2 regions of the Streptacidiphilus sp. MAP12-33 genome follow, and region 2 is predicted to be linked to the other one. Evidence: riboswitches for the same ligand, from Rfam matches in the RefSeq annotation. Region 2 holds a riboswitch; the other holds the start of a gene.

Region 1 (7,179 bases), on a different contig from region 2:
CCCGCACACTGGGACGGCGGCCCGTTCGCACTCCCGCGGCGGGCCCAGTCGATCCCCAGGGGGCGACGTGTCACTGACCGACCAAGCACCGACGGACCGAAGCCCGGGAGCCCTGCGCACGGCGCCGAGGCGGCTGTTCCCCGCGCTGCCCGGCCCCCTGTCACTGACCGCCGTCCGCCACGGCCAGAGCACCGCGAACGCCGCCTTCCATGCCGCGGAGGCGGTGGGCGCGCTGGACGTGGGCATCAGCTGCCGCGACGCCGACCTCCCGCTGACCGAGCTCGGCCGCGAGGAGGCGCGGGCGCTCGGCCGCTGGCTCGCCGGCCGCGGCGACGACGGGCTGCCGCACAGCCTCTGGGTCTCTCCCTACCTGCGCACCCAGCAGACCGCGGCACTCGTCGTCGAGGAGCTGGACCGGGCCGGGCTCCCGCTGCCCGAGCTCTGCACCGACGAACGTCTGCGCGACCGCGAACTGGGCCTGCTGGAGATGCTCACCTCCGCGGCGATCGAGCTGCGCCACCCCGAGGAGGCGGCCCGCCGCCGTCTGCTCGGCGAACTGCGCTGGCGCCCCCCGGGCGGCGAGTCGCACTCCGACGTCGCCCTGCGCGTCCGCAGCGCGCTGCGCGACCTCTACGAGGCGGAACCCGACCGCCGCGTCCTGGTGGTCGCCCACGACGCGGTGGTGATGCTGCTGCGGCACGTCATCGACGACCTCCAGGAGACCGATCTCACCACCCTGGCCCGTGACGGCGCGGTCGCCAACACCTCGGTCACCCGCTGGCTCCGCGACGCGAAGGGAGCCCTCACACTGGACTGCTGGAACATCCGCCCGCACCTGACCGAGGGCTGAGCGGCGGGACGCTCCGCGCGGTCGGCGCGGCCTCGGCGGAACCTAGGCGGCCCGATGCGTGCGCCGCGCCGGGACCACCCGGAAGTACGCCGGGTTCGTCACCCCGACCGGCCAGTCGACGCTGGTGCCCTTCGCCTCCATCGGGGCGTATGCGACGGCCAGGGAAAGCCACTGCCCGCGCGGCGCGCTCCGGGTGAACCGCATGCGCACCGTGAGGGTCACCGACGCGCCCGGGCGCAGCCGCAGTCCCTGGGCCGGGCCGACCGCGCCGGTGAGCTCGCCCAGCGCCGTCCGCAGCGGCACGGCGCGCCAGCGGTTGCCGGTCAGTGTCTCCAGGCGGACCGCGTCGCGGCGCAGGGTCCGGTTGCGCGCGCCGTAGACCAGCACCGGATCGAGCCGGCCGCAGACGGCGCGGGTGCGGTTGCGCAGCGTCAGCCGCATGCTCGTCCACGGTCCGCCCACCGGGTACGCGGAGCGGACGCCGCCGAGGGTCACCGCCACCGGGTTCGACCGGGCCGCCCCGGCGCACGCGGGAGCCGGTGCCGCCTGTGCCGCCTGTGCCGCCGACACGGGCAGCACAGCCAACGCTCCCGCGGCTATCGCTCCGGCCACCACAGCGCCGACGCGTCGCCGGCTCATCCCGTTCATCACTCAACGACCATGGCACGTCACCCTCCGTCGCGCCTTCCGGCGACCCCCACCCGAGCCCCCCGGAGGCGTCAGGCAGACTTCAGGGATGAGCATCATCGTCCGCACCGCCCAGCCCGCCGAATACGACGCCGCAGGTCACCTCGTCGCCGAGGCCTTCATCACCGACGGCCACACCGAGCGCGACGGCGACTACGCCAAGCTGCTGCGCGACCCCCGGGACCGGGCCGAGAAGGCGGAGCTGATGGTCGCCGTGGACGAGGAGAACGGAGCAGTGCTCGGCTCGGTCACCTTCGCCCCGCCCGGCTCCCCGTACGCGGACCTCGCACACGGCCGCGAGGGCGAGTTCCGGATGCTGGCCGTCTCCCCGGAGCCGACGGCCCGCGGACGCGGCATCGGCGAACTGATGGTCCACGCCGTCATCGCCCGCGCACGGGAGCTGGAGCTGCCGCGCATCGTCATGTCCTCGCAGCGGCAGATGACCTACGCGCACCGGATCTACGAGCGCCTCGGCTTCGTCCGCACCCCCGATCGCGACTGGTCGCCCGTCCCCGGGGTCCATCTCTTCACCTACGCACTGGAGCTGGACGGCTCGCCTGCGTGACGCTCCCAGGTGGGCCCGCGTAGTCGAACGACTACGCGACACACCCGGCACGACACAACATGTGGTGGTGCGCGCCGCGCTCGCCCCTAGATGTATGCTCATGCTCGCTGTCGACGCAGGGGAACCCGGTGGAATTCCGGGGCTGCCCCGCAACGGTGAGCGAGCGCCGATCCGGCCTGGATCGGGCCTGCCCGCGAGTCCGACGACCTGCCGTCAGCGCGCCCCGGCCTGCCCGGCCGTGGGCGCCGCAACGCCGGGCCTCGTGGGTGGGCCGACGGGTTGGCTTCATGCTGCCCTGCTTCCGCCTGCCTTCTCACGTGGTCCGACTGAGCACCCGAGCACCACCCTCAGCCACCGGCCGCCAACGAGGAGCGAGCGCGTACATGACGGACACCGCCGTCCCCACCCTGCCCCAGCCCGCACGGGAATCCGCCCCCGGATCCGACGCGGGCGGGGACGCCCCCGGCACCGCCCTGCTGGTCACCCTGACCGAGCGCTCCGTCGACCTGCCCGCCGTCGACCCCGGCCGCGTCGCCGCCGCCGCACTGCGCGGCCGCAGCGCCAGGGCCGACTACGCCGAGCTGCGGGGCCTGGCCATGGAGGCCTCCGCCTCACTCATCGCCGAGGACCCGCAGTACTCGCGCCTCGCCGCGCGCCTGCTGGCCGAGGAGATCCGCGAGGAGGCCGCCGGGCAGGGTGCCACCTGCTTCGCCGCGTCCGTGGCCGTCGGCCACCGCGAGGGCCTGATCGGCGACGCCACCGCCGACTTCGTCGCCGCCCACGCCGACGCCCTCGACGCCGTCGTCGACCCGCAGGGCGACGACCGCTTCGAGTACTTCGGCCTGCGCACGGTCTACTCCCGCTACCTGCTGCGCCACCCGATCACCCGCCAGGTCGTGGAGACCCCGCAGCAGTTCATGCTGCGCGTGGCCTGCGGCCTGGAGGTCGGCGGCGACGCCGCGTCCGTCGCGGAGGTCGCCGAGCTGTACCGGCTGATGAGCCGCCTGGACTACCTGCCCAGCTCGCCGACGCTGTTCAACTCCGGCACCCGGCACCCGCAGATGTCCTCCTGCTACCTGCTGGACTCCCCGCTCGACGAGCTGGACTCGATCTACAGCCGCTACGCGCAGATCGCCCGCCTGTCCAAGCACGCCGGCGGCATCGGCCTGTCCTACTCCCGCGTCCGCTCCCGCGGGTCGCTGATCCGCGGCACCAACGGCCAGTCGAACGGCATCGTCCCGTTCCTGCGCACGCTCGACGCCTCCGTCGCCGCCGTCAACCAGGGCGGTCGCCGCAAGGGCGCGGCCTGCGTCTACCTGGAGACCTGGCACGCGGACATCGAGGAGTTCCTCGAGCTGCGCGACAACACCGGTGAGGAGGCGCGCCGCACCCACAACCTCAACCTGGCGCACTGGATCCCGGACGAGTTCATGCGCCGCGTCGACGCCGACACCGAGTGGTCGCTCTTCTCCCCCGGCGACGTGCCCGAGCTGGTCGACCTGTGGGGCGCCGAGTTCGACGCCGCCTACGTCAAGGCCGAGCAGGCCGGCAAGGCCGTCCGCACCATCGCGGCCCGCACCCTCTACGCCCGGATGATGCGCACCCTCGCGCAGACCGGCAACGGCTGGATGACCTTCAAGGACGCCTCCAACCGCGCCGCCAACCAGACCGCGCTGCCCGGCCGCACGGTCCACTCCTCCAACCTGTGCACCGAGATCCTCGAGGTCACCGACGACTCCGAGACCGCCGTCTGCAACCTCGGCTCGGTCAACCTCGGCGCGTTCGTGGACGGACACGGCGAGATCGACTGGGAGCGCCTCGACGCGACCGTCCGCACCGCGGTGACCTTCCTCGACCGGGTCATCGACATCAACTTCTACCCGACCCCCGAGGCCGGGACGTCCAACTCCCGCTGGCGCCCGGTGGGCCTGGGCATGATGGGTCTCCAGGACGTCTTCTTCAAGCTGCGGCTGGAGTTCGACTCCGCCGAGGCCAAGGCGCTCTCGACGAAGATCTCCGAGCGGATCATGCTGGCCGCCTACGAGACCAGCTGCGACCTGGCCGAGCGCCTCGGCCGCCACGAGGCCTACGACGAGACGCGCGCCGCCCGCGGCGAGCTCCACATCGACCACTTCCCGGTGACCACCCAGTGGCCGGCCCGCTGGGACGCGCTGCGTGCCCGTGTCGCCACCACCGGCCTGCGCAACGCGCTGCTGCTCGCCGTCGCCCCGACCGCGACCATCGCGTCGATCGCAGGCGTGTACGAGTGCATCGAGCCGCAGGTCTCCAACCTCTTCAAGCGCGAGACGCTGTCGGGCGAGTTCCTTCAGGTCAACCCGTACCTGGTGGCGGACCTCAAGCGCCTGGGCCTGTGGAACGCGATCACCCGCGAGGAGCTGCGCGAGGGCAACGGCTCCGCCCAGGAGATCACCGACCTGCCGGAGGAGTACAAGCGCCTCTACCGCACCGCCTGGGAGCTCCCGCAGCGCGCGCTGATCGACCTGGCCGCGGCCCGCATGCCGTACCTGGACCAGAGCCAGTCGCTGAACCTGTTCATGGCCGCGCCCACCATCGGCAAGCTCAGCTCGATGTACGCGTACGCCTGGAAGGTCGGCCTGAAGACCACGTACTACCTGCGCTCGCGCCCGGCGACCCGGATCGCCCGCGCGGCCACCACCCAGGTCGTGGCGGAGGCGGAAGCCGTCGCCTGCTCCCTGGAGAACCCCGAGTCCTGCGAGGCCTGCCAGTAATGAGCACCCCTGCCGAGAACAAGAACAAGAAGAACATCCTGGACCCGGGCTTCGAGCTGACGCTCCGCCCGATGCGCTACCCGGACTTCTACGAGCACTACCGCAACGCCATCAAGAACACCTGGACCGTGGAGGAGGTCGACCTCCACTCCGACGTCGCGGACCTGGCCAAGCTCAGCGAGGGCGAGCGCCACATGATCGGCCGTCTGGTCGCGTTCTTCGCGACCGGCGACTCGATCGTCTCCAACAACCTGGTGCTGACGCTCTACAAGCACATCAACTCCCCGGAGGCGCGCCTGTACCTGTCGCGCCAGCTGTTCGAGGAGGCCGTGCACGTCCAGTTCTACCTGACCCTGCTGGACACCTACCTCCCCGACCCGGAGGACCGCGCGGCCGCGTTCGACGCGGTGGAGAGCATCCCCTCCATCCGCGAGAAGGCCCAGTTCTGCTTCCGCTGGATGGACAGCGTGGAGAAGATCGACGCGCTGGAGTCCAAGGAGGACCGCCGCCGCTTCCTGCTCAACCTGATCTGCTTCGCGGCGTGCATCGAGGGCCTGTTCTTCTACGGCGCCTTCGCGTACGTGTACTGGTTCCGCAGCCGCGGCCTGCTGCACGGCCTGGCGACCGGCACCAACTGGGTCTTCCGCGACGAGTCCATGCACATGGACTTCGCCTTCCGTGTCGTCGACACCGTCCGGGCCGAGGAGCCCGACCTGTTCGACGAGGAGCTCGGCAAGCGGGTCACCGCCATGCTGGAGGAGGCCGTCGAGGCCGAGCTCCAGTTCGCCCAGGACCTGTGCGGCGAGGGTCTGCCCGGCATGAACACCGAGTCCATGCGGCAGTACCTGGAGTGCGTGGCCGACCAGCGCCTGGCCCGCCTCGGCCTGCCGATCCGCTACGGCTCGGAGAACCCGTTCGGCTTCATGGAGCTGCAGAACGTCCAGGAGCTGACGAACTTCTTCGAACGCCGCGTCTCCGCGTACCAGATCGCCGTCGAGGGCTCGGTCTCCTTCGACGACGACTTCTAGGAACGGAACGCAGGCAACGCAACGCAGGGCCGCACACGGCGAAGGGCGTTCACCCAGGTGGGTGAACGCCCTTCGCCGTGTGCGGCCCTGGTCCTACTCGTTCGGAACGACCTCGTACCGCGGCTGCTTCTCCTCCATCTGCCGCAGCGCGTCCTTGCGGTCGCGCTTGGAGAGGCGGTCGATGTAGAGGTAGCCGTTCAGGTGGTCCGTCTCGTGCTGCAGGCAGCGCGCGAAGAAACCGGTGCCCTCCACCACGACGTCCTTGCCGTCCCTGTCCTGACCACGCACGATCGCGAGGTCGGGCCGCGCCAGCTCGGCGTACGCGCCCGGCACCGACAGACAGCCCTCGTTGCCGTCGTCCAGCACCCGCCGTGACGGCTCCAGGTCGTCCAGGACCGGGTTCACGACGACGCCGATGTGACGCACGTTGTCGTCGTCCGGGCAGTCGTAGACGAAGACCCGCTGCGCGACCCCGATCTGGTTCGCGGCCAGACCCACACCCTCGGCGGCGTACATGCTGACGAACATGTCGTCGATCAGCGCGTGCAGCTCCGGCCCGAACTCGGTCACCATGGCACACGCGTGGTGCAGGACCGGGTTGCCGACCACCGTGATGGGCCGCGCGGTGCCACGCGAGGTGTCCGGCTCCTCCCCGATCACCTGCTGCGGCTCTTCCAACTGCTCTTCCGACATGCTCTCGCCTTCAACGATGCTCTGCTCTTCGCTCACAGGGTACGTGGCAGCTCAGCAGACTTCTTCCAGGTCCCGGTAGGCCCGGCGCCCCGGCGCCGCCATCACCCAGCGGTCCAGCAGCTCCCCCACCAGCCCCGCCGGCGCGGCGAGACCGCACTCACGCTCGGGAACCCACAGTTCCCCCTGCGCGTGGTGGCTCAGCCGTCCGAGCGGCCCGTCGTCGTGCGGGTCGTGCGCGCCGCTGTGCCCGTCGTCCGCCGTCATCCGGCTCTCGCTACAGGCCCGGCAGAGCAGCCGCACCGACGAGGTCCAGTCCTCCGCCGCGTACCCGGCCTCGGAGACCAGCCGCTCCAGCTCGTCCCGGTCACCCTCCGTGGCCGCCTGCAGCAGCACCACATGGGTCGGAACGGGGGACGGCGCCCACAGCTCGATCTCGTCGAAGACGGGGAACGGCACCCCGTCCGCGACCCGCTCGCCGTGCGCGGAGCCGTCGTGCAGGACCACCTCGCCCCAGCGCCGCCCGGAGGACGGCAGCGGGATGCTCAGCACCTCGACTCTCGCCGGGTCCAGGCGTCTGCCCCACACCACCTCGGACTCCCCCTCCGG
Region 2 (7,179 bases):
GGCTGCTGCCCTCGATCGGCGTCGTGGCCGGATGCCGCTTCGCCTGCGACCCCGCCTCGCCCGACGCGCAGTGCCCGGACGGGCCGCACCACGTCTCCTCCGTGAGCGAGCGCCCGACCTCCCTGGTCGAGCTGCCCGTCGGCGTCAGCGAGGACCGCATCGTCGGCTCGCTGGACCTGGAGCGCGCCCTCGCCGAGGGTGTCAAGGCCTACGAGCCCGGCCTGCTCGCGGCGGCCCACCGGGGCGTGCTCTACATCGACGAGGTCAACCTGCTCCACGACCACCTCGTCGACCTGCTGCTCGACGCGGCCGCCATGGGCCGGTCCTATGTCGAGCGCGAGGGCGTGTCGGTGCGGCACGCCTCCCGCTTCCTGCTGGTCGGGACGATGAACCCCGAAGAGGGCGAGCTGCGGCCGCAGCTGCTGGACCGCTTCGGGCTCACCGTCGAGATCGCCGCGACGCGCGAGCCCGAGCAGCGGGCCGAGGTCGTCCGCCGACGCCTCGGCTACGACGCCGACCCCGACGGCTTCGCCGCCCGCTGGCTGGAGGAGGAGCGGGCGCTGGCCCAGCGCATCGTCGCGGCGCGGGAGCTGCTGCCGCAGGTGGTACTCGGTGACGCGGCACTGCGGCAGATCACGGCCGTCTGCGCGGCGTTCGAGGTGGACGGGCTGCGCGCGGACATCGTGATGGCGCGCACGGCCGTGGCACTGGCCGCCTGGTCCGGGCGCACGCAGGTGCTGGCGGAGGACGTGCGCGTCGCCGCACAGCTCGCACTGCCGCACCGGCGCCGCCGCAACCCGTTCGACGCGCCGGGATTGGACGAGGAGAAGCTGGACGAGACGCTCCAGCAGTTCGCGGGCCAGGAACCCGAGGCCGACCCCGACGGCGACCTGGACGGCGACCCGGACGGCGACGGCCCGGACGGTCCCGACAACGGCGGGGGCGGTGGAGGCGGCGGTCAGGACGCGCCCAGCGGGCCGGAGCTGGAGTCGTCCGCCCCGCAGAGCCCGGCCGAGGCCACGCCCGACAACGCGGCGGACCAGCCGCAACAGTCCGCCGCCGCAGGTGCGCCCGCGCCGCGCGAGGCGGCGCCCGTCGCGGCCGACCAGCCGTACAGGACGCGGCTGTTCAAGGTCCCGGGCACCGGTCAGGGCGTCCAGGGCCGCCGCTCCCGCGCCGAGACGGACGGCGGGCACACCATCCGCGCCGCGCGCCCGTCCGGCGCGCTCCAGCGTCTGCACCTGGCCGCCACCCTCCAGGCCGCCGCGCCGCACCAGTTGGCGCGCGGGCGCGACGGGCGGGCGCTGGTCCTGCGCCGCGACGACTTCCGCCAGCAGGTGCGCGAGGGCCGTGAGGGCAACCTCGTCCTGTTCGTCGTCGACGCCTCCGGCTCGATGGCCGCCCGGCAGCGGATGTCCGCGGTCAAGGGCGCGGTGCTGTCGCTGCTGATGGACGCCTACCAGCGGCGCGACAAGATCGGGATGATCTCCTTCCGCGGCGCCTCGGCCGAGCTGGTGCTGCCGCCCACCTCGTCCGTCGAGGCGGGCGCGGCGCGGCTGGAGCTGCTGCCGACCGGAGGGAAGACCCCACTGGCGGCCGGGCTGCTGCGCGCGCACGAGACGCTGCGCGTCGAGCGGCTGCGCGACCCGCTGCGGCGTCCGCTCGTCGTCCTGGTCACGGACGGCCGCGCGACCGGCGCCCGTTCCGCGCTGGACGACGCGCGGCGCGCCGCCGGGCTGCTGGCCGCGTCCGGCGCCGCGAGCGTCGTGGTGGACTGTGAGAGCGGCCCGGTGCGGCTCGGCCTGGCCGGCGAGCTGGCCGGGCTCCTCCAGGCCCCGGCGGTCCGGCTCGACGAGCTGCGCGCGGACAGCATGACCGCGCTCGTACAGACGATGACGATGCAGAAGAAGGCGGCCTAGCGATGCCCCAGGGACAGCCCACCAGCGTGCCCGACGACGGCCTGACCACACGTCAGCGCCGCACCCTGCCCGTGCTGGCCGTCCACACCGGGCCCGGCAAGGGCAAGTCCACCGCCGCGTTCGGCATGGCGCTGCGCGCCTGGAACCAGGGCTGGCCGATCGGGGTGTTCCAGTTCGTCAAGTCCGCCAAGTGGAAGGTGGGCGAGGAGCACGCGCTCAAGGTGCTGGGCGCGAGCGGCGAGGGCGGCACGGTCGCCTGGCACAAGATGGGCGAGGGCTGGTCCTGGGTCCAGCGGGAGATCGCCGAGTCCGAGGACGCGGCGCGCGAGGGCTGGGAGCAGGTCAAGCGCGACCTGGCGGCCGAGACCTACCGGTTCTACGTCCTGGACGAGTTCACCTACCCCCTGCACTGGGGCTGGATCGACGTGGACGAGGTGCTGGAGGTGCTGGCGAACCGTCCCGGCTCGCAGCACGTGGTGATCACCGGCCGCTACGCGCCCGAGAAGCTGGTGGCCGCGTCCGACCTGGTGACGGAGATGACCAAGGTCAAGCACCCGATGGACGCGGGCCGCAAGGGGCAGCGGGGCATCGAGTGGTGACGGCCGTGCCGCGCGTCGTCCTGGCCGCGCCCGCCTCGGGCACGGGCAAGACGACCGTGGCGACCGGCCTGATGGCCGCGCTCACGGCGCGGGGCCTGTCCGTCTCGCCGCACAAGGTGGGGCCGGACTACATCGACCCCGGCTACCACGCGCTGGCGACGGGGCGTCCGGGCCGCAACCTGGACGCCTTCCTGAGCGGCCCGGAGCGTGTCGCGCCGCTGTTCCTGCACGGGGCGGTGGGCGCGGACGTGGCGGTCGTCGAGGGCGTCATGGGGCTGTTCGACGGCGCCGGCGGGCGGGGCGAGCTGGCCTCGACGGCGCATGTCGCGAAGCTGCTGCGGGCGCCGGTGGTGCTGGTCGTGGACGGCTCCTCGCAGAGCCGGTCGGTGGCGGCGCTGGTGCACGGCTTCGCCTCGTGGGACCCGCAGGTGCGGCTCGGCGGGGTGATCCTGAACCGGGTGGCCTCGGACCGGCACGAGGCGCTGCTGCGGGAGGCGCTGGAGGAGGGCGGCGGCGTGCCGGTGCTGGGCGCGCTGCGGCGTTCCGGGGCGGTGGCGACGCCGTCGCGGCACCTGGGGCTGGTGCCGGCGGTGGAGCGGGACGCGGCGGCGCTCGACGCCGTCCGCGCGATGGGCGAGCTGGTGGCCGCCGGGGTGGACCTGGACGCGCTGCTGGCGCTGGCCCGCAGCGCGCCCGCCCTGCCGGACCTGCCGTGGGATCCGTTGGAGGAGATCGGTGCTCTCGATCCTGAGCACGCGTCACAGCCGCGTCCCGTGATCGCGTTGGCGGGCGGTGCTGCCTTCTCCTTCTCCTACGCCGAGAACGCGGAGCTGCTCACCGCCGCCGGGGCGGAGGTGGTCTCCTTCGACCCGTTGCACGACGAGAAGCTGCCCGAGCGCGCGTCCGCGCTGGTCATCGGCGGCGGCTTCCCCGAGGTCTACGCCTCCGAGCTCTCCGCCAACCAGGCGCTCCGCGACGAGATCACCGCTCTCGCGGCGTCCGGAGCACCGATCGCGGCGGAGTGCGCCGGCCTGCTCTACCTCTGCCGCACCCTCGACGGCCGCCCGATGTGCGGCGTCGTCGACGCCGAGGCGGAGATGTCGCCACGACTGACCCTCGGCTACCGCGAGGCCGTGGCCCTCTCCGACAGCCCGCTCGCCCCGGCGGGCCTGCGTCTGCCGGGCCACGAGTTCCACCGCACCCGCACCACTCCTGGTGCGGGACCGGCCCCCGCCTGGGGCTGGCGCGGCCACGACGGCACCCTCACCACCGAGGGCTTCACCTCGCCCACCCTCCACGCCTCCTACCTCCACCTGCACTGGACCGCCGCACCCTCCGTCGCCCTCCGCCTCGTGCGGCAGGCCCGTGCCCACGCGGCAGAATGACCTCATGACCCGCACCGCCCTCTGCCCCTGCGGCACCGGCCGCCCGTACGCCTTCTGCTGCGCCCCCTTCCACGCGGGCAACGCCCAGGCCCCGACCGCCGAGGCCCTGATGCGTTCCCGCTTCTCGGCCTTCGCCGAGCGGAACGTCCCCTACCTGCTGCGCACCTGGGCCCCCGAGACGCGCCCGCCGGCGATCGACCTGGAGCCCGAGCTCCGCTGGGAGCGCCTGGAGATCGTGACCACGACCGAGGGCGGCCCGTTCCACCAGCAGGGCACGGTCGAGTTCCGCGCGCACTTCCGCGAGGGCCGCGCGAGCGGCGTCCTCCACGAGAACAGCCGCTTCCGCCGCGAGGACGGCGCCTGGGTCTACGTGGACGGCGACCTCCGCGACTGAGCGTCACGGGACGTGGTTCAGCCCACAAGTGGTCCGGTTGACTGCCATACGCGCAGCATGGTGGGATTTCACGACCCAAGAAGAACGGGCGGTGCCCGTTTGATTCAACGGCGGCAATGACGAGGAAGTCCGGTGCGATTCCGGCGCGGTCCCGCCACTGTCAGCGGGAACGGCGAGGCCGTCCCGTGAGCCAGGAACTCTGGCCGCCGTCACCACGAGCCGGGGCGCGGACCCCGAGTGAGGACTGCTGCCGTGCGCGAACGCGCGTCTGGCCCACGCCTGGTCGGCGTGGGCATGGGCCCGGGTGATCCGGAACTCGTCACCGTCAAAGCCGTACGCGTGCTCCGCGAGGCGGACGCCGTGGTCGTCCCGGTCATGGACACCGGCGAGCTCGGGCGCGCCGAGGCCACCGTCCGGCACCACGCCGACTCCGCGAAGATCGTGCGGGTGGTGTTCGCCCTGAACGAGCGCGAGGACCGGGCCCGGCGCGAGGCCGCGTGGGACGCGGCCGGCGCGCGGGTCGCCGAGCTGCTGCGCGAGCGCGACGGAGGGACGGTCGCCTTCGCGACGATCGGCGACCCGAACGTGTACTCCACCTTCACCTACCTCGCGCACACGCTGCGGGAGCTGGTCGAGGACCTGACGGTCGAGACGGTCCCGGGGATCACCGCGATGCAGGACCTCGCCTCCCGAAGCGGCACGGTCCTCGCCGAGGGCACCGAGCCGCTGACCCTGGTGCCCGTCACCGCCGGCGCCGAGGTGCTGAAGGAGGCCCTGGCCGGCCCCGGCACGGTCGTCGCCTACAAGTTCGGCCGATTCGCCGAGCAGGTCGCCGCCGCGCTGCGCGACTCCGGCCGGGAGGCCGACGCCGTGTGGGGCGCCGCGCTGGGCCTGACGGACGAGCAGGTCAGCGCCGCCGGGACCCCGCTGCCCGCCGAACTGCCGTATCTGTCCACGCTGATCGCACCGGTGCGCCGCGAAGGCCGAGGGGGAAAGCTGTGAGCGACACGAGTCTCGAGAGCCGCGGCAGGGTCACCTTCGTCGGCGCCGGTCCGGGCGCCGCCGATCTGCTCACCTTCCGCGCCGCCCGCGCCATCGCCGAGGCGGACGTGGTGATCTGGGCAGCCAGCCTGGTCCAGGAGGAGGTGCTCCAGCACGCCCGCGAGGGTGCGGAGATCCTCGACTCCTCGCTGATCCCGATGGAGGCCGTGCTCGACGTCTACGGGCGGGCCGCGCAGGACGGCACGAAGGTGGCCAGGATCCACTCCGGCGACCCGTCGCTGTGGGGCGCCGTGCAGGAGCAGCTGGACCGCTGCCGCGAGCTCGGTCTGGACACCGAGATCGTTCCCGGTGTCTCCTCGTTCGCGGCCGTCGCCGCGATCGCGCAGCGGGAGCTGACGATCCCGGAGGTCGCGCAGAGCGTGATCCTGACCCGCCTGGGCGGTGGCAAGACGCCGATGCCGCCCGGCGAGGAGGTGCGCGAGTTCGCGCGCCACGGCACCACGATGGCGATCTTCCTCTCGGCGGCCCGCAGCAAGCAGCTGGTCGAGGAGCTGCTGGAGGGCGGCTACGTGCCCGAGACGCCGGTCGTGGTCGCGTACCAGGCGACCTGGCCGGAGGAGCTGCTGCTGACCTGCACCATCGCCACGCTGGAGGCGACGGTCAAGGAGCACCGGCTGTGGAAGCACACGCTCTTCCTGGTCGGCCCCGCGCTGGGCGCCCACGGCACCCGCTCGCACCTCTACCACCCGGGGCACTTCCACACCTTCCGCAAGGCGGACCGTGCGGCGCGCCGGCAGCTGCGGACGGCGGGGGCGAACGAGCCCGGCTCGCAGTGATCAGCGTCCTCAGTGCGTCGCTCACTGATGAGATCAGTGCTCTCGTCGGTGAGGCCGACCTGGTGCTCGGCGCCCGTCGCCACCTCGACGCGGCACACGTGCCCGCGGACCGGGCGCTGGCGCTCGGTCCGCTCGCGCCCGCGCTCGACGCCGTCACCGGCCTCCGGACGAAGGACCCGGAGGCCCGGGTCCTCGTCCTCGCCTCCGGTGACCCCGGGTTCTTCGGCATCGTCCGCGCCCTCGCCGAACGCTTCGGCGCCGACGCGCTCGACGTGCGCCCCGGCGTGAGCAGCATCGCCCACGCCTTCGCGCGCCTCGGCGTGCCCTGGGACGACGCCGTCGTCGTCAGCGCCCACGGCCGCGACCCGCGGCCCACGTTCAACATCTGCCGCTCGCAGCGGAAGGTCGCGGTCCTCACCGCGCCCGGTGCCGGACCCGCCGAGCTCGGCGCGGCACTCGCGGCCATGCCGGGCCTGCGTCGACGCCTCGTCGTCGCCGCCGACCTCGGCGGACCGGCCGAGAGCGTGGTCGAGCTGACTCCCGCCGAGGCCGCCGCCCGCGACTGGCCCGCCGTCAACGTCGTGCTGAGCCTCGCCGACACCGCGCCGCCCGTCGCGGCGGTCATGCGCACCGTCGCCGGGTACCAGGGCGCTCCCGAGGGCGGCTGGGCGCTGCCGGAGGAGGCCTTCGCCCACCGCGACGCGATGCTGACCAAGGCGGAGGTCCGCGCCCTCGCCCTGGCCCGGCTCGGCCCGCGCCCGGGCGAGCTGGTCTGGGACGTGGGCGCGGGCAGCGGTTCCGTCGCCGTCGAGTGCGCCCGCCTCGGCGCGGCCGTCGTCGCGGTCGAACGCGACGCGGACGGGGTGGAGCGCATCCGCGCGAACGCCGCCGCCCACGGCGTCGCCCACGCGGTCGCCGTCGTCCACGGCCGCGCACCCGGGGCGCTCGCCGAACTGCCGGACCCGGACGCCGTCTTCGTCGGCGGCGGCGGAGCGGACCTGGCCGCCGTCGTCGCCCTGGCCGCCGCCCGGGCCCGCCGCACGG

What was found. A riboswitch is a leader RNA that binds a small molecule or an ion and turns the genes downstream of it on or off. The one in region 2 is predicted to bind cobalamin.
Region 1: it holds a riboswitch for cobalamin, as region 2 does, so the genes downstream of both, ABH931_RS06440 (ribonucleoside-diphosphate reductase subunit alpha) here and cobI (precorrin-2 C(20)-methyltransferase) in region 2, are expected to answer to the same signal.

The regions. Positions count from the first base shown of each region.
Region 1 is NZ_JBGCCA010000004.1:112,640-119,818, forward strand. Features, by position in the region: gene ABH931_RS06425 (histidine phosphatase family protein) at 68-850, shown strand; gene ABH931_RS06430 (hypothetical protein) at 893-1,489, opposite strand; gene ABH931_RS06435 (GNAT family N-acetyltransferase) at 1,587-2,102, shown strand; cobalamin riboswitch at 2,151-2,332, shown strand; gene ABH931_RS06440 (ribonucleoside-diphosphate reductase subunit alpha) at 2,486-4,852, shown strand; gene ABH931_RS06445 (ribonucleotide-diphosphate reductase subunit beta) at 4,852-5,880, shown strand; gene def (peptide deformylase) at 5,974-6,573, opposite strand; gene ABH931_RS06455 (tetratricopeptide repeat protein) at 6,625-7,179, opposite strand, start outside.
Region 2 is NZ_JBGCCA010000013.1:80,888-88,066, reverse strand. Features, by position in the region: gene ABH931_RS15305 (putative cobaltochelatase) at 1-1,919, shown strand, start outside; gene cobO (cob(I)yrinic acid a,c-diamide adenosyltransferase) at 1,922-2,518, shown strand; gene ABH931_RS15295 (cobyrinate a,c-diamide synthase) at 2,515-3,903, shown strand; gene ABH931_RS15290 (YchJ family protein) at 3,908-4,297, shown strand; cobalamin riboswitch at 4,370-4,520, shown strand; gene cobI (precorrin-2 C(20)-methyltransferase) at 4,550-5,299, shown strand; gene cobM (precorrin-4 C(11)-methyltransferase) at 5,296-6,135, shown strand; gene cbiE (precorrin-6y C5,15-methyltransferase (decarboxylating) subunit CbiE) at 6,132-7,179, shown strand, end outside.